DNA from 3 places in the Mesorhizobium sp. CA15 genome. Region 3 is predicted to be linked to each of the others. Evidence: predicted binding sites of a transcription regulator. Region 3 holds the regulator's gene; each other region holds the start of a gene.
What was found. The regulator PhoB, encoded in region 3, activates phosphate uptake and scavenging genes when phosphate is short. The targets are predictions, from matches to a motif close to TGTCATNNANCTGTCAT.
Positions count from the first base shown of each region.

Region 1: LB515_RS19265 (DUF1045 domain-containing protein) is a predicted target of PhoB. The motif match lies at 4,358-4,374, and genes of this name have one in related genera.
Region 2: LB515_RS06475 (acid phosphatase) is a predicted target of PhoB. The motif match lies at 1,133-1,149, and genes of this name have one in related genera.

Region 1 covers NZ_JAIUHQ010000012.1:71,448-78,735, reverse strand. The annotation lists gene LB515_RS19285 (ABC transporter ATP-binding protein) at 1-333, shown strand, start outside; gene LB515_RS19280 (IS5 family transposase) at 425-1,411, shown strand; gene phnN (phosphonate metabolism protein/1,5-bisphosphokinase (PRPP-forming) PhnN) at 1,730-2,356, opposite strand; gene LB515_RS19270 (alpha-D-ribose 1-methylphosphonate 5-triphosphate diphosphatase) at 2,353-3,492, opposite strand; gene LB515_RS19265 (DUF1045 domain-containing protein) at 3,513-4,220, opposite strand; gene iolB (5-deoxy-glucuronate isomerase) at 4,465-5,277, opposite strand; gene LB515_RS19255 (DUF3329 domain-containing protein) at 5,681-5,893, opposite strand; gene iolE (myo-inosose-2 dehydratase) at 5,958-6,872, opposite strand; gene iolD (3D-(3,5/4)-trihydroxycyclohexane-1,2-dione acylhydrolase (decyclizing)) at 6,908-7,288, opposite strand, start outside.
Region 2 covers NZ_JAIUHQ010000002.1:617,022-624,309, reverse strand. The annotation lists gene LB515_RS06485 (cytochrome b) at 1-176, shown strand, start outside; gene LB515_RS06480 (cytochrome c1) at 198-1,055, shown strand; gene LB515_RS06475 (acid phosphatase) at 1,194-1,889, shown strand; gene LB515_RS06470 (adenine phosphoribosyltransferase) at 2,084-2,629, shown strand; gene LB515_RS06465 (MaoC family dehydratase) at 2,787-3,257, opposite strand; gene LB515_RS06460 (MaoC family dehydratase) at 3,254-3,724, opposite strand; gene corA (magnesium/cobalt transporter CorA) at 3,839-4,813, opposite strand; gene ychF (redox-regulated ATPase YchF) at 4,833-5,936, opposite strand; gene pth (aminoacyl-tRNA hydrolase) at 6,135-6,857, opposite strand; gene LB515_RS06440 (50S ribosomal protein L25/general stress protein Ctc) at 6,969-7,288, opposite strand, start outside.
Region 3 covers NZ_JAIUHQ010000008.1:25,056-32,343, reverse strand. The annotation lists gene LB515_RS15285 (sugar ABC transporter permease) at 1-1,191, opposite strand, end outside; gene xylF (D-xylose ABC transporter substrate-binding protein) at 1,441-2,481, opposite strand; gene LB515_RS15275 (ROK family protein) at 2,748-3,989, shown strand; gene phoB (phosphate regulon transcriptional regulator PhoB) at 4,318-5,007, opposite strand; gene phoU (phosphate signaling complex protein PhoU) at 5,024-5,731, opposite strand; gene pstB (phosphate ABC transporter ATP-binding protein PstB) at 5,752-6,555, opposite strand; gene pstA (phosphate ABC transporter permease PstA) at 6,552-7,288, opposite strand, start outside.

The sequences.
Region 1 (7,288 bases), on a different contig from region 3:
TACTACCCGCCCCACATGTCTGGCGGCCAGCAGCAGCGCGCGGCAATAGCCCGGGCGCTGGCGATGAATCCCAAGGTGATGCTGTTCGACGAGCCGACATCGGCGCTCGATCCGGAACTGGTCGGCGAGGTGCTGCGCGTCATGCGGTCGCTCGCCGAAGAAGGACGCACCATGCTGGTCGTCACGCATGAGATGGGTTTTGCCCGCGACGTGTCGAGCAAGGTGATGTTCCTGCACAAGGGCGAGGTGGACTCGGCCGGCGAACCGAAGGAGATGTTCGCCAGGCCGCCGACGCCGCAGTTCAAGCAGTTCATCGCCAACTTCAATAAGTGAGGCGCTGCGTTTCACCTTCTCCCCTTGTGAGGACTTTGCACAGAATCGGATCAGTGATTCCATGCGGATATCCCGGCAAGGAGGATTCGCGATGGTCGATCGAGTGCTTGGCCAATTGAGCCTAGCGGACGGTTTTGCGGCGTCGGATGAGACGATCTTCGACCTGATAGCGAAGGAACTGGACTGGGCGCCAATTCGAACCTTGCTTGGTCATCGCAGCGGTCCTGGCTCTGGCAACACCAGCTATCCAGCCGAGCCGCTGGTGCGTTGCTTGCTGCTGGGCGTGTGGCATGGACTGAGCGATCCCGCGCTTGAAGCGCAAATCCGGGACCGGCTGTCGTTCCGCCGCTTTGCTGGCTTCAGCCTTTCGGATCGCACGCCTGATCACTCGACGCTGTGGCGTTTCCGCGAGGAACTGACGCGCGAGCGTCTGATCGACAAGATCTTTGAGGAGATCAATCGCCAACTGGAGGCGAAGAGCTTGATCGTCAAGCGCGGTACCTTGGTCGATGCCACATTCTTGCAGGCCCGCGGCCGCCCGCCCAAGCAGCCCAAGAAGGGCCATCATGGTCCGATCAAGCCGTCGTCCGACAAGGATGCGCGCTGGGGCAAGAAGGGCAAGAAGAGCACCTTCGGCTACAAGATGCACATCGGCGCTGACCAGGCGCACACCATCATCCGGCGCGTCGAGGTGAGCGACGCCTCGCTCACCGACACCGAGCCGGCCGACCAGCTGATCTGCGGCGACGAGAAGGCGGCCTATGGCGATCAGGCCTATTACACCCACGCCAGGCACGATCGGCTAGCCGAGGCCAACATCAAGGATCGGCTGATGCGGCGGGCCAACAAGCATCACCCCGAGCTGCCGCCGCGCCAAAAGCTGCGCAACCGGCTGATCGCCAAGGTGCGCGCGGCGGTCGAGCGGCCGTTCGCCGTATTCAAGGAGCACTATGGCATGCGGCGCGTGCGCTTCTTCAACCTGGCCACCAACCGCACGCAGTGCATGCTGGCGGCCTGCGCCTACAATCTAAGGACCATGATCGGCGCCCTCTTTCCACCTGCTGAGAGACGAGCATGAGGAGGAGTGCGTCCGCAGTCCAGCGGATTGGCCGCCTAACCCGGCAAATGCCCCGCAAAGCCGCCCAAAACCGCTCCCACGGCCTTCAAAAACGCCTCATTAGCCAACAAACAGAATTCACTCTCCCGTGCAAAGCCCTCCTTGTGGGAGAAGGTGGCCGCGAAGCGGCCGGATGAGGGGTGCTGGACGGAGCGAGGCGCTGGCGTTTGGGCACAACGGTGCTGCCAGGCGAAAGCCACCGCCAAGCTGGAGCACCCCTCATCCGTCTCGGCGCTTCGCGCCGATCCACCTTCTCCCACAAGGGGAGAAGGGAAAGCGCTAGATCATGTCCGACAGATCCGAGAACGCCATCGCCTTGCGCAGCACCTCGGCGAAGCGTTCGCCGGCGATTTCCTTGTCGCCGCTGTTGTCGATCGAGGTCACGTCCGGTCCCGTCAGCTTTACGCTGGTGCTGCGCGCCAGGCGGGCAAGCACCTCGCCGCGCGATTCGCGGCCACGCGCCGCCAGCCGCTCGGCGAGGATCTCCGGCGTGGCGGTGATCTCGACCACGGCCAGATTGGCGTAGCGTTCGCGCAGCGCCGGTATGACCGCGCGGGAGACATTCGCCACGGCTACATGACCATTGGCGACCGCCCAGTCGACATCGGCCGGCAGGCCATAGCGCAGGCCATGCGCGTCCCAGCAGAGCGAGAAGGCGCCGTCCGCTTCCGCCTCGGCAAAGGCGGCATCGGCCAACGTGTCGTGGTCCTCGCTTGCCGTGTCGCTCGGCCTGGTGATGACGCGGCGCACGAATTCCAGCCGCGTCTCGCCGGCAAAGCGCTGCTTGGCGTAGCCGATCACCGTGTCCTTGCCGGCGCCGCTCGGCCCCACCACCGCGACGAAGACGCCATTGCGGATCGGCAGGCTGTCGGCCAGTTCGCGCTCGATGAGGGCCGAGACCATCATGCGACCCGGCGGCCCTGGCGCCAAACGGTACGCACGACCGGCACGTGGTCGTCCACGCGCACCCGCACAAGGTCAGCACGGCGGCCGGGCTCGATGACGCCGCGGTCGGCGAGGCCGATCGCTTCGGCCGGGTTCTTCGAGACCATCGCGACCGCCTGCGGCAGCGAGATGCCCTCGACGACATCGCCGAGGAAGAAAGCCGACTGGATCAGGCTGAAGGGGATGTAGTCGGATGACAGGATGTCGAGCAGGCCGTCGGCGGCGAGCGTGCGCGCCGAGACATTGCCGGAATGCGAGGCGCCGCGCATGACGTTTGGCGCGCCCATCAGCACGCCGAGGCCTGCGGCTTTCGAGGCCTTTGCCGCCTCTTGCGTCGTCGGGAACTCGGCGACGCGCACGCCCTGCTCGATCGCTTCGTCGACATGGCCGGCGGTCGCGTCGTCATGGCTCGCCAGCACGATGCCGCGCTCCTGGCAGGCGGCTGAGATGAAGACCCGGTTCGGACCGGAATTGCGGGCCGATTCGGCCATCCGCTTCTCGCAGAATTTCTGGAAGTCGCGGTCCGTCAGCTTCAGTTTGCGCTGGTAGTAGTAGGCATAGGTCTCGAGGTTGACGAACTGGCGCTGTCCGGGCGCGTGATCCATCAGCGAGGCGAGCTTAACCCGCTCGTCGGTCTCGAAATTGGCGAAAGCCTCGAGGCAGTCCGGCGCCGAGACCTCGCAGCGCAGGTGGATGAAATGGTCGGCCCTGAGCCGATCCTGGCGCACGCTGTCCTCGATCGCGTCGGCCAGCTTGCGAACATCGTCGGATTTCAGGTCGGCATCCTCGTCCATGCCGACGCGCAAGGCGTCGAGCACCGTCGTGATACCGGCGGTGGCGACCTGGGCGTCATGGGCAAGCACGGCGGCGATCGGGTTCCAGCGCACTTTCGGACGCGGCGCGTAATGGCCCTCGAGGTGATCGGTGTGCAGCTCGACAAGGCCCGGGATGATGTAGTCGCCGCCCATATCCTCGCCGATGCGGGCAGCACCCGGCTCGACGGCGGCAATCAGGCCGTCGCGCAACAAAAGCGAGCCTTCGACGATTTCCTCGGGCAGCACGATGCGGGCATTGGTGAGAACGGTTTCGGCGGTCATCGAGGGCGGTCCTATATCAATCAAGCTGTTTTGCGGGCGGGGCTACGGCCAAGCGCATGATGGGAAAGCACCATGAACGGGGCGCCGGGCTCGCTTTCGACGAACAATGTCAGCGCATCCACCGGCACCGGCTGCCGCAGCACATCGGCGAACAGGCCGTCGATCGCTGCACGAAGACGTGGGCTTTCCCGTGGCCCGACCCACCCCGACAGCGTCATGTGGAAGCGGAACGTGTCGAAGACGTAAGGGTAACCCCATTGGCAGAGGTTGCGGAACTCGTCCGGCTTCAGCGCATCGGGGCTGCGGCGCTCGATCTCGGCCTCGGTCAGCGGCGCGCGGAACGGATCGAAGGCGCGCACCACCTCGCCGGCGAAATCGTTGAGCGGCGCGAACTGCGTTTCCGGCACCAGCGCGAAGAAGCCGTCGATCTGGCCGACGACGAGACGCGGGATGATCACAGGCGGCGTCGTCTCGGCGAAAGCGTCGAGCGCGGCGCGCAGCGAAGCTTCCGTCTCGTTCGGCGCCAGCCGGAACGGGGCTTTCAGCGTCGCATGGAATCCGTAGCGCCGGGCAGAGGCAGTATGGAAAGCGACTTCCGCGGCCGACAGATCGCCCACGGCCTCGACCGGCCGCGTCGCCGCGCCAAACGGGTCGCGGCCCAGCCAGTTGGCGGCAATGCGCGCCAGCTTCTCGTCCTGTCCCGGGGTGTAGTAGATGGCGTAGCGCATGGGCGTTCCTCGTCAAGCGCGCTGCGCCCCCGAAGGAATATGCGACGCGCTTCAAGTCATTGTCTTGGCAGGTCGTGGCCCAAACGCCGGAGCGCTTGCGGCGACATGCACCGGAACCGCTGCCATAGGTGATTTCCATGACGGATTGACGAAGCTTTCGTGGGTTTTCGAAGGCAAGTCCAGCACGGAGCTCGTTAGCCGACGATTTTTCCGGGCTGGACCAACGGCTTTGCCGGCGTGCCGATCAGGCCTTCATCAGCCATTCATGCTCGGGCGCGTTGTGGAACTTCCACGTCCGCTTCGGTCCGGCCATGACGTTGAGGTAATAGAGGTCGTAGCCGTGGCAGGCGGCGCAAGGGTGATAGCCCTTGGGCACCAGCACGACATCGCCGTCCTCGATCGCCATCGCTTCGTCCAGCTCGCGCACGCCGTTGCGGTCGGCATCGGTGTAGACGCGCTGGAAGGCAAAGCCCTGCGGCGGGTTGAGGCGGTGGTAATAGGTCTCCTCGAGATAGGATTCGGCCGGCAGATTGTCCCGGTCGTGCTTGTGCGGCGGATAGCTCGACGTGTGGCCGCCGGGCGTGATCACCTCGACCACCAGCAGCGAATCAGCCGGCTTGCCCTCGGGCAGGATGTTGGTGACGTAGCGCGTGTTGGTGCCCTTGCCGCGCACCTCCTGGCCGAGATCGTCAGGTCCGATGACGCGCACCGGCAGACGGCCACCGAGGCCAGGCGCCGAGCAGACGGCGAGTTCCAGCTCGGTATCGGCGGTCACCGACCAGTCGGCGCCTTGCGGCACATAGACCGACCACGGCTTGCCTTCGAAGGGCGACATGCGCTCGCCGAGCAGGCCGAGATCCTTGCCGCCGGCCGATGCCTTGCCCTTGCCGGTGACGAACACCAGGCAGACCTCGCGCTCGCCGGTTTTGCCGGACACCGTCTCGCCCGGACGAAGCCGATGCAGGTCGAAACCGACATAGGTCCAGCCGGCGCTTTGCGGCGTGACATGAGCGACATGGCCGTGGCCCTTATCGGCCTTGACGAGCAGTTTCGACATTTTTGGCTCTCCTAATTCTTGGGCGCCCCATTCGCGCAGCTAAGAATCCGATGGACTATCGCGAAAACCTTGGAGATTGGCCGGTTCCCTCGCAACGTCGTCATTCTAGGGCGGAGCTAGGAGCGAAGCGACGCGCGCAGACCCTAGAATCCATGCCGTTACACCTGCCGTAGAATGCAGCCGTGCAGAAAGAGGCTGTCTGGGCCGGCGTTTCGGCGCCATTGTCTGCACCGTCGCGACACGTCAAAGTCATGGCATGGATCCTAGGGTCTGCGCTACGTCGCTGCGCTCCTTGCTCCGCCCTAGGATGACGAAGCGAGGGGCGTTTCGGCTAATCGCCAACGCATGCGATCCGCCATGCACGCAGTATCCGATCCGTAGACGCTTCTGAGCCATGGATTAGTCACTCCTTCGGTCCGGGTTCGGCCTTGTTCTCCTCCTCCGATTTGTAGAGGTAGAAAAACTGCCACACGGCATAGCCGGCGAAGCCCAGCGCGATGACGCCCCAGAACGGCGTGCCGGACGCGAATTCGATCACCGACCAGACCAGGCAGACCGCGACGACCGCCATACGGCGCCACAGCGGCCGGAAGAAGGGATGCTCATAGTCTTTCATCGCGCCAATCCAGGATTTGCCGAAAGCACAACGGATAAACCGGGCGCCCCGACTAATCCACTGCTCAGGCCGGAAAACCCTGCGTCTCGACCGTATAGCCGGCGGCCGTCATCACCCGCATAAGTTCCTTGTGGCCGACTTGGGCCATCTTGAGCGGCGGGTTCTTCTTCGGATCCTGCTCGGCCTCGACCACGAACCAGCCTTCATAGCCATGATCGGCGAAACGCTGGACAATCGCCCCGAAGTCGAGTGAGCCGTCGCCCGGCACGGTGAAGGCGCCGAGCGCCACGGCGTCGAGGAAGGACTGTTTCGTGCGGTCGAGCCTGTCGATCACGCCCATGCGAACATCCTTCACATGGACGTGGTTGATGCGCTTGTGGTGATTGTCAATGGCGCGCAGCACGTCGCCGCCGGCAAAGGCGAGATGGCCGGCATCGAGCAGCAGCGGAATGCCTTCGCCGGAGTTGCGCATGAAGGCGTCGAGCTCCGGCTCGGTCTCGACCACCGCCGCCATGTGGTGATGGTAGGAGAGCGGCATGCCTTGCTCAGCGCACCACTCGCCGAACTCGGTGACGCGCCGGCCGTAAGCCTTCATCTCGTCGGCGGAAAGTTTCGGCTTGGTGGCCAGAGGCTTGGAGCGGTCGCCCTGGATGGACCGGCCGACCTCGCCATAGACGATGCAGGGCGCATCGACCGCCTTGAACAGGTCGATCATCGGCTGGATGCGGTCCTTGTTCCGGGAGATGTCCTCGTTGACAAGCGTGCCTGAGAACCAGCCGCCGCAAAGCGTGACGTCGGCCTCCTTCAGGATCGGCAGCATCACCTTCGGATCATTGGGGAAGCGGCGGCCCATCTCCATACCGGTGAAGCCGGCCGAGCGCGACTGGCGCAGGCATTCTTCCAGCGACACGTCATCGCTCAATTCCACGAGATCGTCATTCCACCATGCGATGGGGGACATGCCCAGTTTGGCTTTCAAGTCGTCACTCCAATGTCGGTTCGTTGCGAGCCGGTTCAGCCCTGACGGCTGCCCACGGCTTCCTCGTATTTCTTGCGCGCGGCATTGACTTCGCGTCGCGACGAGACCTCCGGCACGGCGACATCCCACCAATGGCCGCCCGCCTCGGTCGAGACCAGCGGGTCGGTGTCGATGACCAGCACCGTCGTCTTGTCGTTCTTCTTCGCCTTGGCCAGTGCCGTCTCCAGCTCGGCGATCGACGCTACCTTCTCGGCCACGGCACCTAAGCTTGCCGCGTGCGCGGCGAAGTCGACGTCAGGCATCACCTCGTGGCGGGCGTCCTTCAAGAGGTTGTTGAAGTTGGCGCCGCCGGTCGCCATCTGCAGCCGGTTGATGCAGCCATAGCCGCGATTGTCGAGCAAAACGATGGTGAGCTT
Region 2 (7,288 bases), on a different contig from region 3:
CGCAGATGGCGACGCTGTTCTACTTCGCCTTCTTCCTGGTCGTCATGCCGGTGCTCGGCCTGATCGAGACGCCGCGCAGGTTGCCGAACTCGATCACCGAGGCCGTGCTTGAAAAGAAAAAGGGCGGCAGCGGACATCCGGCACGCGCTGCCGCCGCGCCGGAAACCACGGGCTGAGAATCTGAGGGGATTTTGGGTATGAAGAAGATTCTCACCTCGCTGGCGCTGCTTGGCCTGGTGGTCGCGGGCACCGCTGCCATCGCCGCCGAAGAGGAACACAACGCGGCCGCTCCGACGCATTTCCCGATCAACGAACCGAAGGAAATGAGCTGGAGCTTCGCCGGTCCGTTCGGTACCTATGACAAGGCGCAGCTGCAGCGCGGCCTGAAGGTCTACAAGGAAGTTTGCTCGGCCTGCCACTCGATGAACCTGGTGGCTTTCCGCACGCTGGAAGGCCTCGGCTATTCGGAGGCGCAGATCAAGACTTTGGCCGCCGAATACACCATCCATGACGGCCCGAACGATGCCGGCGACATGTTCGATCGTCCCGGCAAGCCGTCGGATCACTTCCCGGCGCCGTTCCCGAACGAGCAGGCCGCGGCATCCGCCAATGGCGGCGCCGCGCCGCCCGACATGTCGCTGCTTGCCAAGGCACGCGGCGTCGAGCGCGGCTTCCCGCGCTTCATCTTCGACATCTTCACCCAGTATGCGCAGGGCGGCCCGGACTACATCCACTCGCTGCTCACCGGCTACGACCAGACGCCGCCGGCCGGCATGGTGATCCCGGAAGGCACGCACTACAACCCGTACTTCCTGTCCGGCGTGTCGTTGAAGATGCCCAAGCCGCTCTCGGACGGCCAGGTGACCTATGACGACGGCTCGCCGCAGACCGTCGACCAGTATGCGCGCGACGTCTCGGCCTTCCTGATGTTCGCGGCCGAGCCGCATCTCGAGGATCGCAAGAAAACCGGCTTCCGCGTCATGATATTTCTGCTGGTCTTCGGCGCATTGGTCTACATGACCAAGCGCAGGGTGTGGGCCGACGTGGCGCACTGAGGCGGCGTCGATCGCAAGAATTTTGAAAGGGCGCCACAAGGCGCCCTTTTGTATTTCGGCGCGCGCAAACCGGGGCGTGTCACATGACCGTCATCGCTCGTGGCGATCCTGCCTCGCACTCACCAAAGGATCGCACCCATGAAAAGATATGCATCGCTCGCGGCGGGTTTCCTGCTGCTTGTCACCGGATATGTCGCCCATGCCGATGAGGCCCAGCCTTTCGTCACCAGCAAGGACATTGACCTGACGATGATCCTGCCGCCGCCACCGGCCAATGACTCGCCGGAAACCAAAGCCGAGCTCGGCGAGGTGCTGACGCTGCAGGTGACGCGCACGCCGGAAATGGAAAAGCGCGCCATCGCCGACGCCGAGGAGAATATCTGGCGCTTCGCTGACGTCATGGGCCCGAATTTCAACAAGGAGAAGCTGCCGAAGTTCAGTGCCTTCTTCGATCGCGTCGTGGCGACCGAAGGCGCCGTCGTCGATCCCGCCAAGGATGTCTGGAAGCGGCCGCGGCCGCATCAGCTCAGCGATCTGGTCAAGCCGGTCGTGAAGCTGTCGAGCTCCGGTTCCTGGCCGTCTGGTCATGCGACGGTCGGCACCATGATGGGCATCGTCCTTGCCGACATGGTCCCCGAAAAGCGCGCCGAGATCATGGCGCGCGCGGCCGAATTCGCCCACAACCGCGTGGTCGGCGGCATCCATTATCCGTCCGACATCGAGATGGGCAAGATCTCCGGCAGCGTGATCGCCGCGGTCCTGCTCAACCGTCCCGATTTCAAGGCCGAGTACGAAGTGGCGCGCTCCGAGCTGCGCTCGGATCTCGGCATGTAGCCGCTCGGTAGCGCCTGCTTTTCGAAGGGCGCCTTCGCGGGCGCCCTTTTTCATTATGGCCGAGGCCGATCGGTGCCGATCCTTTGCCGGATGTGCTTGTCTCTGGCGCGACATCGCGGTAGCCCTTGTCGGTCGCGTCGGGCAGCAAAGGCCGACGCCGCCAAATCCGACAGCCGGACACGCGGAAAGCCTCGATGAAATCCTCCCTCGAAGACACGCTGCTTGCGGCCATCCGCACCATTCCGGACTACCCCAGGCCCGGCATCCTGTTTCGCGACATCACCACGCTGCTTGGCGACGCGCGCGCCTTCCGCCGCGCCATCGACGAGCTGGTCCATCCCTATGCGGGATTGAAGATCGACAAGATCGCCGGCATTGAGGCGCGCGGCTTCATCCTCGGCGGCGCCGTGGCGCACCAGCTTTCGGCAGGCTTCGTGCCGATCCGCAAGAAAGGCAAGCTGCCCTACGAGACGGTGCGCGTCGCCTACAGCCTCGAATACGGCCTGGACGAGATGGAGATGCACAAGGACGGCGTCTCGCCGGGGGAGAAGGTGATCGTGGTCGACGACCTGATCGCCACCGGCGGCACGGCGGAAGCCGCGGTGAAGCTGCTGAGGCAAATCGGCGCCGACATCGTCGCGGCATGCTTCGTCATCGACTTGCCGGACCTCGGCGGCCGCCAGAAGCTGGAAGCGCTAGGCGTGCCGGTGAGGACGTTGATCGGGTTCGAGGGGCATTGATCTTCTCCTTCTCCCCTTGTGGGAGAAGGTGTCGCCGAAGGCGACGGATGAGAGGTGTTCCAGGGAACGCCAACGTCGCACTTCGCTGGAACACCCCTCATCCGTCTCGGCGCTGCGCGCCGATCCACCTTCTCCCACAAGGGGAGAAGGAGAGGCGCTATCCCACCTTCACCAGAACGGCGCTGTCGAACTCAATCACCTTGTCGCCGGTCGAATCGAAACCTTCCGAACGCAGCGTCAGCAGGTTCCAGCCGGGCCGCCCGGCGAGCGGGCGGTGCGCCTGCGCGGTGCGCGTGAAAGTCACGGTCTCGCCGGCATAGACCGGCTTCAGCCACTTCAAATTGCGGAAGCCGGGCGAGGGGCCGAATTCGGGCTGCGGACCGGGGCCTGTCCAGCGCACGCCCTCGGTCTCCATGCGCTTCTCGAGGTTGTATTTCATCCAGGTGGCGGCAGTGTGCCAGCCTGAGGCGCAGAGCCCGCCAAGCACGCTCTTCTTCGCCGCCTCTTCATCGACGTGGAAGACCTGCGGATCGTATTTGTTGGCAAACGCCCTGATCTCGTCGGCTTCGAATTTATGCGAGCCGAGCGTGACGGTCTCGCCGATCAGGAAATACTCGTCCAGGGTCATGACGGGTCCCTTGCGGCATCACGCGCTAGGAACATCCCGGTGTTTTCGAGTTCGAAGACGCTTTCGCCGCGCTGGTTGACGAGCTCGCTGCGCATAGTGATCAAGCCGAGCTGCGGCCTCGATTTCGACTGGCGCTTGGAAAGTATGGTGAGCGTGCCGGTAAGCCTGTCGCCGGCCAGCACCGGCTTCTTCCATTTCACATGCTCGATGCCGGGCGACCCCTGCGAGGTCGAATCGAGCAGGAAGGCGTCGCACAGCATGCGCATGAACATCGCGCAGGTATGCCAGCCCGAAGCCGAAAGCCCGCCGAGGATGCTCGCCTTGCCGGCTTCCTCGTCGAGATGCATCGGCTGCGGATCGAACTCCGAAGCGAATTCGATGATCTCGGCGGCACTTACGTCCTTGCTGCCGAGGTCGAGCGAGGCGCCCTCGGCGAAATCCTCATAGGCCCAGGTCTTTCCGGTCATGATCGGCAATCCGGTTGACGAACGCGATCCCCAAGGATCGGAAAACCCGGATGCCGGCCCAAGTCGATTTGGTCAAGTGATTTCTGGTAAGCCAGCCGTCGCCGGCCAAGTCCGTCAGAGCCAGCCGCGGCGGCGGAAATACCAGAAGGGCAGGATTGCCGAGACGACCATCAGGGCGATGGCGAACGGGTAGCCGAACTCCCATTTGAGCTCGGGGATGATGTCGAAGTTCATGCCGTAGATCGAGGCGACCAGCGTCGGCGGCAGGAAGATGACGGCGGCGACCGAGAAGATCTTGATGATGGCATTCTGCTCGATCGAGATCATGCCGAGCGTGGCGTCGAGCAGGAAGGAGATCTTCTGCGACAGGAAGGTGGCATGGTCGGCAAGCGAGAGCACGTCGCGCGACAGCGTCTTGATGCGGGCGCGCACATCCTTGCTCATCTTGGTCTGGTCAGCGACATGGGCGAGAAAGCCGGCCAGGCGCTGCAACGAGATCAGGCTGTCGCGGACCGAGGAAGCGATGTCCTCCTTGCGGCCGATGCCTTTGAGGAGCTCCTGGAAATCGCGGTTGCGCTTCGAGGCCTTGGTCGAGCGCGCCTCGAAAATGTCGCGCGAGATCGTTTCCACCTCGCGGCCGGCGCGCTCGAGGATGTCGGCCAGGCGATCGACGATCGCCTCGAGGAGGCCGATCAGGATGGTGTCGCCGCTGGTGCAGCCGGTCGCCACCTTCTCGGCGCGCTGCGGGAAAGTCTTGAAGGCCTTGGGCTCATGATAGCGGATGGTGATCAGCCTCTTGCCGGCGAGCGCGAAGGTCACCGGCGACATCAAGGGATCGTCGGCCTCGGTCTGCGCCGGCAGCACGGCGGTCATGAAGTAGCCGCCGTCCTCGATATAGAGCCGGCTCGAAATCTCGATCTCTTCCATTTCCTCGCGGGTCGGGATGGCAATGCCCAGCCAGCTCTCGATGCGCGCCTCTTCCTCCTTGGTCGGGTTGAAAAGATCGGCCCAGACGACCCTGTCGCCATCCGCCGCAAGGTCCTCGGTAAGACGCAGGCGATCATTGTCCACGACGAAGGTTTTTATCATCGCCGGGTCTCCCTGGAGATCAGGTGTTGAACTTGAACAGCATGATGTCGCCGTCCTGAACGACGTATTCCTTGCCTTCGTCTCGCGCCTTGCCGGCTTCCTTGGCGGCCGCTTCGCCGCCCAGCGTGACGAAGTCGTTGTAGGCGATCGTCTGGGCGCGGATGAAGCCGCGCTCGAAATCGGTGTGGATGACGCCGGCCGCCTGCGGCGCCTTATCGCCCTTGTGGATCGTCCAGGCGCGCGTCTCCTTCGGTCCGACGGTGAAATAGGTGATCAGGTGCAGGAGCTCGTAGCCGGCGCGGATCACCTTGTTGAGGCCCGGCTCATCGAGGCCGATCGAGGCAAGGAATTCCATTTCCTCCTCGTCTGAAAGCTGGGCGACTTCAGCCTCGATCGCCGCCGAGATCACAACCGTGCCGGCGCCCTGCGCGGCCGCCATCTTCTCCACCGCCCTGGTGTGCTCGTTGCCGGTGGCGGCGTCTGCCTCGGCGACGTTGCAGACATAGAGAACGGGATGCGAGGTGAGCAGGTTCAGCCCCTGCAGGATGCGCAGGTCCTCCGCGGCGATGCCGTTGAGCAGGAAGCGCGTCGGCTTGCCGGCTTGCAGAAGCTCGAGCGCGGCCTCCATCATGGGCAGGACGGCCATGGCCTCCTTGTCCTTGCCGGCGGCGCGCTTGCGGATCTGGGCGATGCGGCGCTCGAGGCTTTCGAGGTCGGCGAGCATCAGCTCGGTCTCGACCGTCTCGGCGTCGGCGACAGGGTCGATACGGCCTTCGACATGGGTGATGTCGTCATCCTCGAAGCAGCGCAGCACATGCACAATGGCGTCGACCTCGCGAATGTTGGCGAGGAACTGGTTGCCCAGCCCTTCGCCCTTGGAGGCGCCGCGCACCAGGCCGGCGATATCGACGAAGGAGATGCGGGTCGGGATGATCTCCTTCGACTTGCCGATCGCCGCGATCTTCTGCAGGCGCGGGTCAGGCACCGCCACCTCGCCGGTGTTCGGCTCGATGGTGCAGAAAGGATAGTTGGCGGCCTGTGCGGCGGCCGTCCTGGTCAGCGCGTTGAACAGCGTGGACTTGCCGACGTTGGGCAAGCCAACGATGCCACATTTGAAACCCATGTTCGTCCAATCCTGTCGGAAATTCGATTTTGGTGAGGGCTATGGGCGATAGGGGTGACGAACGTCAAGCCCCATGCCTCTATCGTGACAGGGCCTAAAGCGCGTCGCGATCTTTTAGATTCGCTCCCTGCGCTTTAGTCTTTTGATTTTGCGCATGTCTTTACCCCGAAACCGGTTCCCACTTTCGGGAGACATGCTTTAGTCCTTGCCAAAGAGCTTCTTCAGCATGGCAGCCATCGGGCCGCTTTCTGGGAGCTTTGCCGCCGGCTGCTGCGGGCGCGCCTGGCGGACATGGCTTTGCTGCTTCGGCGCCTTGGGCGGCGGGCGGTCGTCATCGCCGGTCGGCACAAGCTTGTCGCGCAAGGCGAGCGTGACCCGGTTCATGAACGAGCTGTCGTCGCCCATGGCGAGCAAGCCGGCAGCGTCGGCGATTGCGTCCAGCAGGACATCGAGCCACTCGCGGTCGGCCTTGGCGAAATCGCCAAGCACATGGCCGTGCACCATCTCCTTGACGCCGGGATGGCCGACGCCGATGCGCACCCGGCGATAGGCGTTGCCGACATGCTGGTCGAGCGAGCGGATGCCGTTATGGCCGCCGGAGCCGCCGCCCACCTTGACCCGGAGCTTGCCGGCAGCAAGGTCGATCTCGTCGTAGAAGACGGTGAGGGCGGATGGTTCGAGCTTGTAGAAGCGCAGCGCTTCGCCGACCGACTGTCCGGAGAGGTTCATGAAGGTCTGCGGCTTGATCAGCAGGATTTTTTCGCCGCCGAGCGTGCCTTCTGAGACCAGGCCCTGGAATTTTCTCGACCAGGGCGAAAAGAAATGGCGGCGGGCAATCGCGTCCGCCGCCATGAAGCCGACATTGTGCCGGTTGTTTTCGTATTTCGCGCCCGGATTGCCGAGGCCTGCAAAGACAAGCATCGCCGCCTCCAGACTTAGAACACGATGCCGAAAAGTGAGAAGCGGTTTTCGGAAAACATCATGCTCTATTTCTTTGGTTTAGAGCCGGATGAAATCATCCGGCTCGGAGAATTACTTCTCTTCGGCCTCCGGGGCCGCCGTCTCTTCCACAGCTTCCGTGGTCGCTTCCGTCTCCGGCTTCATCGCCGACGAGCCGGCAACGGTCGCGATGGTGAAATCGCGATCGGAGATGACCGGCTTGACGCCGGCCGGCAGCTTGACCGCCGAGATATGGATCGAATCGCCGATGTCGGTGCCGGTGAGATCGACGGTGATGAACTCCGGGATCGCGTTGGCCGGGCAGTGGAACTCGACTTCGTGACGAACGATGTTGAGCACGCCGCCGCGCTTGATGCCTGGCGACTTGTCTTCATTGATGAAGTGGACAGGCA
Region 3 (7,288 bases):
ACCGCCTGCAAGCGACGTGCCGCCGATGACCGCCGCGGCGATGACCAGCAGTTCATCCAGCGTCCCCAGCGCGTTTGTCGAGGAGTTCTGCCTGGCCGACGAGATCGCCGCCGCGATCGTCGCCAGCACGCCCATGATCATGAACACCTTCATGGTGATCCAGCGCGTGTTGATGCCGGCAAGATTGGCGGCTTCCGGATTGCCGCCGATGGCAAAGACGTAGCGGCCGAATCTAGTGCGCTTGGTGACGAAGGTCATGATCAGGCCGACGGCGACCGCCATCAGCACCGGAATGGCGATGCCATGCGCGATGAACAGCCCGCCTTCGGGCACGGTGATGTTGTTGGCGGCAGCGTAGCGGTTCACGATGCCGACCGGCCACGGATAGGAGTTGGCGAGCCACACCGCGCCCAGGATGACCGCGCAGGTGACCGTGGCAAGCAGCGTCTCGGCCCAGACCGGACGCAGGGGGAAGCGGAAGCGCTTGCGCTGCACGCGGCCGTTGAAATGCATGAAGATAACCGCCAGGCAGGCGACGATGCCGACGGCCCAGCTCCATCTGGCGCCGATCGAGCCCGCCGGGCCGCCGCCCATCAACTGGAACGTGGCGTCGAGCGGCGCAACGGTCTGGCCGCTGGTGACCCACCAGGCAGCGCCCCGCCATACCAGCAATCCGCCCAGCGTGACGATGAAGGCCGGCACTTCGAGATAGGCGATAACGAAGCCCTGGAAGGCGCCGATGATGAGGCCGAGCGCCAGGCCGATCATCAACGCCAGAACCCAGATCCAGGGGTTTCCCAGTTCAAGCCCGACGAAGCGAACCAGGAAATGCGCCTGGGCAAAGCCCATGACCATGCCGATCAGCCCTTCGGCCGACCCGACCGACAGGTCGATGTTGCGCATGACGATGACCAGCACCATGCCGGAGGCCATGATCGCCACGGCCGAAGACTGAACCGACAGGTTCCAGAGATTGCGCGGCGTCAGGAACGTGCGGCTGTCGAAGTCGAGCGGGTTGACGCCAAGCCGCAGGCTGGAAATCACATGCAGCCCGATCCAGATGAGGAGCAGCGCGCCGATCATGCCCAGCATGCGGGTGTCGAGCTCGGTCGCCTTCAGGAACCGGGCAACAGTGCCGAGTTCCGACGCGCGCGCGGTGTCCGCCGGTTGGGTAGACGTCGTGTCGGTCATGATTTCCTCCCACGGGCTTGCCGTCTGGCGCGGATGCCGGAACTCAGCTGGAAGCTATCCGCCTGAGGCAGAACGGCAAAATCTTTTGAAAACGCCGCGGCTTTTTTGAAAACGCCGCGGCTTTAAAGCAATCCCAGGAAAAGTGCGTAGCGGTTTTCCGTCCGGGATTGCGGCAACAAAAACCAGGAGCGGTTCGTTGAACCGCTCCTGGCCGCGGCGCAGGTATTTTTGATCGAACGTCGGCAAGGTTCAGTTGCAGACCTGGACGCTGCCGGCGGGCACGCCCGCGCAGACCTCGTCCTTCTTGATCCAACCGGCGTCGATGACGACGTTGAGATTGTCCTTGGTGATCGCGACCGGCGTCAGGAACAGCGACTTGACGGTGTTGCCGCCAGGCGTCGTGAAGTCCTTGGCGCCGGCGATGTCGCCCATCTTCTTGCCGTCGGCGAGCTGCGAGGCGATCTCGGCGGCGTTCTTGCCGAGCTCGCGCGCGTCTTTCCACACCGACACGGTCTGCGTGCCGAGCGCGATGCGGTTGAGCGCCGCGTGGTCGCCGTCCTGGCCCGAGACCGGCACGGTGCCGGCCAGCCCCTGCGCCGTCAGCGCCGCGACAACGCCGCCGGCGGTGCCGTCATTGGCAGCCACGACCGCGTCGACCTTGTTGTCGTTGGCGGTCAGGAACTGCTCCATGTTCTTCTGCGCGTTGGCCGGCAGCCAGCCGTCCGTGTAGGCCTCGCCGACATTCTTGATCTTGCCGCTGTCGATGGCGTCCTTCAGGACTTCCATGGAGCCCGCGAACAGGAAGTCGGCGTTCGGATCGGAGCCCGAGCCCTTGATGAAGACATAGTTGCCTTCCGGCTTGGCCTTGAACACCTCGCGGGCCTGCATGCGCCCGACTTCCTTGTTGTCGAAGGTCAGATAGAACACGTCCTTGTTCTCGATCAGGCGGTCATAGCCGACGACCGGGATTCCTTCATCGAGCGCCTTCTGCACCGCCGGGCCGATTGCCGAGGCATCCTGCGCCAGGATGATCAGCGCGTTGGCGCCCTGCGAGATCAGGCTTTCGACGTCGGTTAGCTGCTTGCCCGGATTGGACTGCGCGTCGGCCGAGATATACTTGTCGCCGGCGGCCTCGATGGCGGCCTTCATCGCTGCTTCGTCGGTCTTCCAGCGCTCTTCCTGGAAATTCGACCACGACACGCCGATCACCTTGTCCTTCGCCTCGGCGACAGACGCCAGCGTCAGCGACATGGCAACGCCCGCCAGAATGGCGGCTGCAAATTTCTTCATGATATCCTCCCTGCGCCCGTGCGGCGCGACCCAGACTGGCCCGAAGGCCGGCACAGAGGCTTTTTTTCGAGCCTCAAAAAAATAGTGGTCCAGCGTAACGACACTGTCAACCGAGATTCTGATGGGTTTTGATGGGCTCAGGCATTTTTTTCGGCATCCGCAATAAATAATGACATGGCCCCTGGCTTCTGCCACAATCCCTAGCGTGTCAGCGAGGCTATGGCATTATCACAAGGCCGCGATGACCGGGGAGGACGTGCGAAACGATGTCGGTCGGAATCCGCCACGACGATTTGCGCCGGCGCAACCGCGCCATGGTGATTTCGGCGGTACGCCGCGCCGGTCAGCCATCACGGACCGAAATTGCCGCCACCACCGGGCTCAGCCACTCGACCATTTCGGCGATCTCCGCCGACCTGATCCAGGAGGGCATTCTCACCGAAAGCAAGGCCAGCGAGCCGACGGCGTTGAAACGCGGCCGGCCGCAGATCGGCCTTGCGCTGAACCCTGAAGCAGCCGCGGTGCTGACCGTGGTGTTGTCGCTGAACTTCCTGTCGGTCGCCGTGATCGACTATGCCGGTCAGGTTGTTGCCGAGGAGCAGCAGCGCCTGGACACGCTTGTTATGCCCCGCGACGAGCTGATCGGCGAATGCGTGGCGATCGTGCGGCGCCGGCTGCAGGATCCCGACCTCGACATTGGCAGCGTCGCCCGCATCGCCATGGGCATCCAGGGCATCACCGATTCGCATGCGCGCTCCATGCTGTGGTCGCCGATAACGCCGCTGACCGACATTCCTTTCGCCGACATCCTCGAGAAGGAATTCGGCATCTCCGCCACCATGGAGAATGACTGCAACATGATGGCGGTAGCGCTGCAATGGCGCGACCCGGAGCGCTATCGCGACGACTTCATCGCCATCCTGTTGTCGCACGGCATCGGCATGGGTCTCGTGCTCAAGGGTGCGCTGTTCACCGGCACGCATTCCTCCGGCGGCGAGTTCGGCCACATGATTCACCGCCCGGGCGGGGCGCTTTGCCGCTGCGGCCGCCGCGGCTGCGTCGAGGCCTATGCCGGCAACTATGCGATCTGGCGCAGCGCCATGAAAATGAGCGAGGACGCCGAGCCGGTCGACGTCGGCGACGCCGACATGCGGGCCCTTGCCGCGAAGGCGCGCGAGAGGGACGGCCCCGAACGGGAGGCTTACCGCCGGGCTGGCGAAGCGCTTGGTTTCGGTCTCGGCAGCTTGTTCGCCCTCATCGACCCGGCGCCCGTCGCCATGGTCGGCGTCAGTGCGGCCGCCTTCGACCTGATCGAGCCGGCGCTGCGCGAGGCGATCGCCCAGACGGCCGGCGGCCAGCACTCCGAATCGATCTCCTTCGACACCGAGCCGAACGAACTGCCGCTGATCCGCGAAGGCTGCGCCATGCGCGCGCTGACCTTCGTCGACCAGGAGATTTTCGGGCCGGGAGGCCAGGCAAGAGCGGGGACGGGAAAGAACGTGGCCTGAGGCAGCCTTGAAGAGGTCCGGGGACAGCAGCAGACGCTTGAAATTAGCGAAGGGAAGGCCCCGCAGCTTCGTCATTCCAGGGCGGAGCAGGAGCGAAGCTCCGTCGCGGAGACCCTGGAATCCATGCCGCTACCTCACGCGTCGAGCGCAGCGGCACAGAATTCTGGACTGTCGCAACGCATCGACATCACGGAATGGATCCTCGGGTCTGCGCTGCGTCGCTGCGCTCCTTGCTCCGCCCGTGCGAAGCACAAGCGTCTCGACTAATCGCCAATGCACGCGATCCGATGCTGGAGACAGAATCCGTCAGCGCCTCGGCGCCTTACCCCTAATCTTCCCTGATCGCGTAACCCGCCCCGCGGATGGTGCGGATGACGTCCGGCATGCGGCCGTTGTTGACTGCCTTGCGCAGGCGGCCGACATGGACGTCGACGGTGCGTTCGTCGATATAGATCGTCTCGCCCCAGACATTGTCGAGCAGCTGGCTGCGCGAGAACACCCGGCCGGGATGACGCATCATGAATTCCAGCAGCCGGAACTCGGTCGGGCCGAGCCTGATCTCGCTCTTCTTGCGGTAGACGCGGTGCGACTCGCGGTCGAGCACGATGTCGCCGACCTTGAGCACGCTGGACAGCACCTCCGGCTTGGCGCGACGCAGCAGCGCCTTGACGCGCGCCATGAACTCCGGCGTCGAGAACGGCTTGACCAGATAGTCGTCGGCGCCGGTCGAGAGGCCGCGCACGCGGTCGCTTTCTTCGCCCCGCGCCGTCAGCATGATGATCGGCAGCCGCTCGGTCTCGGGCCGCATCCTGAGGCGCCGGCAGAGCTCGATGCCGGAAACCGCGGGCACCATCCAGTCGAGCACGAGCAGGTCGGGGACGTTTTCCTGAAGGCGGATTTCGGCCTCGTCGCCGCGGGTCACCACTTCGACCTGGTAACCCTCGGATTCGAGATTGTAGCGGAGCAGCACACCAAGCGGCTCCTCGTCCTCCACCACCATGATGCGTGGCGCGATCATTGGCAGATACCCATCGTCAGGCCGCCGGCGCCGACATTGTCGTCTCGTCCTGCTTGGGACGATTCGCGGGCAATTGCGTGCCGGTCAGCACATAATAGGCGTTCTCGGCGATGTTGGTCACATGGTCGCCGATGCGCTCGAGATTCTTGGCGCAGAACAGAAGATGCGTGCAGGCGGTTATGTTGCGCGGGTCTTCCATCATGTAGGTCAGGAGTTCCCGGAAGACGGATGTGTATTTGACGTCGATGCGCTCGTCGTCGTTGCGAAGCTTGGCCAGCGCCGTGGCGTCGCCCACCGTATATTCCTGGATCACGGCCTGGACCTGGATCAGCACCAGCTGCGCCATGGAATCGATCGAATGCGTGAGGTCGCGCGGCGCGGCGCTGACGCCGACCGAGCCGACGCGCTTGGCGATGTTCTTGGCGAGGTCGCCGATGCGTTCGAGGTCGCCCGCCATGCGGATCGAGCCGACCACGTTGCGCAGGTCGTCGGCCATCGGCTGGCGCTTGGCGATCAGCGTGATGGCGCGGTCGTCGAGCTCGCGCTGGCGCGCGTCCATGATGGCATCGTCGGAAACGACGCGCTGCGCCATGGCATTGTCGGTCTCGAGCAGGGCCTTGGTCGAAGCGCCGACCATGGAGGCGGCGAGATCGCCCATGTCGTTGATGAGCCGGCTGATCTGCCTCAGATCCTCGTCGAAGGAAGCGACGGTATGTTCGGCCATGATGATGTCCTCGTATGAGCTCAGCCGAAGCGGCCGGTGATGTAGTCCTGCGTGCGCTTTTCGCGGGGCGAGGTGAAGATCTTCTCGGTCCGGTCGAACTCCACCAGCTCGCCCAGATACATGAACGCCGTCTGCCGCGACACGCGCGCCGCCTGCTGCATGTTGTGGGTGACGATGACGATCGTGTAGTCGGCCTGCAGCTCGTCGATCAGTTCCTCGATCTTGGCGGTCGACAGCGGATCGAGCGCCGAGGCCGGCTCGTCGAGCAGGATGACCTCGGGCTTCACCGCAACGGTACGGGCGATGCACAGGCGCTGCTGCTGGCCGCCCGAGAGGCTTAGGCCGCTGGCGTTGAGCTTGTCCTTGACCTCGTTCCAGAGTGCTGCGCGCTTCAGCGCCTGCTCGACGCGGCTGTCCATCTCAGCCTTGCTGATCTTCTCATAGAGCCTGACGCCGAAAGCGATGTTCTCGTAGATCGACATCGGGAACGGCGTCGGCTTCTGGAACACCATGCCGATCTTGGTCCTGAGCAGGTTGAGGTCCTGCGAGCGGTCGAGGATGTTCTTGCCGTCGAGCAGCACCTGGCCCTCGGCGCTCTGCTTCGGATAGAGCTCGTAGATGCGGTTGAGCACGCGCAGCAGCGTCGACTTCCCGCAGCCCGACGGGCCGATGAAGGCGGTCACGCTGCGCTCGGGCAGGGACAGGTTGATGTCCTTCAGCGCCTTCGACTGGCCATAGTAGAAATTGAGGTTCTTGACCTCGATCTTGGCCTTCTCGACGGTCGTGTCGGCTGCGTTCAGGTCGGTGGACAACATCGGTTTCATCTGTCCTCTCTGCGTCCGGTTAGGCTGCGGGCGATGATGCTCAGCCCGAGAACCGTCAGGGTGATTATGAGTGCGCCCGTCCAGGCCAGTTGCTGCCATTCCTCGTAGGGGCTGAGAGCGAACTGGAAGATGGTTACCGGCAGGCTGGCCATCGGCGCATTGAGATTGCTCGACCAGAACTGGTTGTTGAGCGCGGTGAAGAGAAGCGGCGCCGTCTCGCCGGAGATGCGGGCGATCGCCAAAAGGATGCCGGTGACGATGCCGGAGAGCGCCGCGCGATAGGCAACCGAGCGGATCACTACCCAGCGCGGTGCTCCGATGGCGGTGCCTGCTTCGCGCAGCGCGTTGGGCACAAGGTTCAGCATGTCCTCGGTGGTGCGCACCACGACGGGGATCACCAGGATCGACAGCGCGACCGCGCCGGCAATCGCCGAGAAGTGCCCCATCGGCCGCACCATCAGCTCGTAGACGAACAGGCCGATGATGATGGAAGGCGCCGACAAGAGGATGTCGTTGATGAAGCGCACCACCGTCGTAAGCTTCGAGAAGCGTCCGTATTCGGCCATGTAGGTGCCGGCCAGCACGCCGATCGGCGTGCCGACGACGATACCGATGATCGTCATGACGATGCTGCCGTAGATGGCATTGAGCAGGCCGCCGGCATCGCCGGGCGGCGGCGTCATTTCCGTGAACACGGAGAGCGACACCCCGGAAAGCCCCTTGTAGAGCAGGG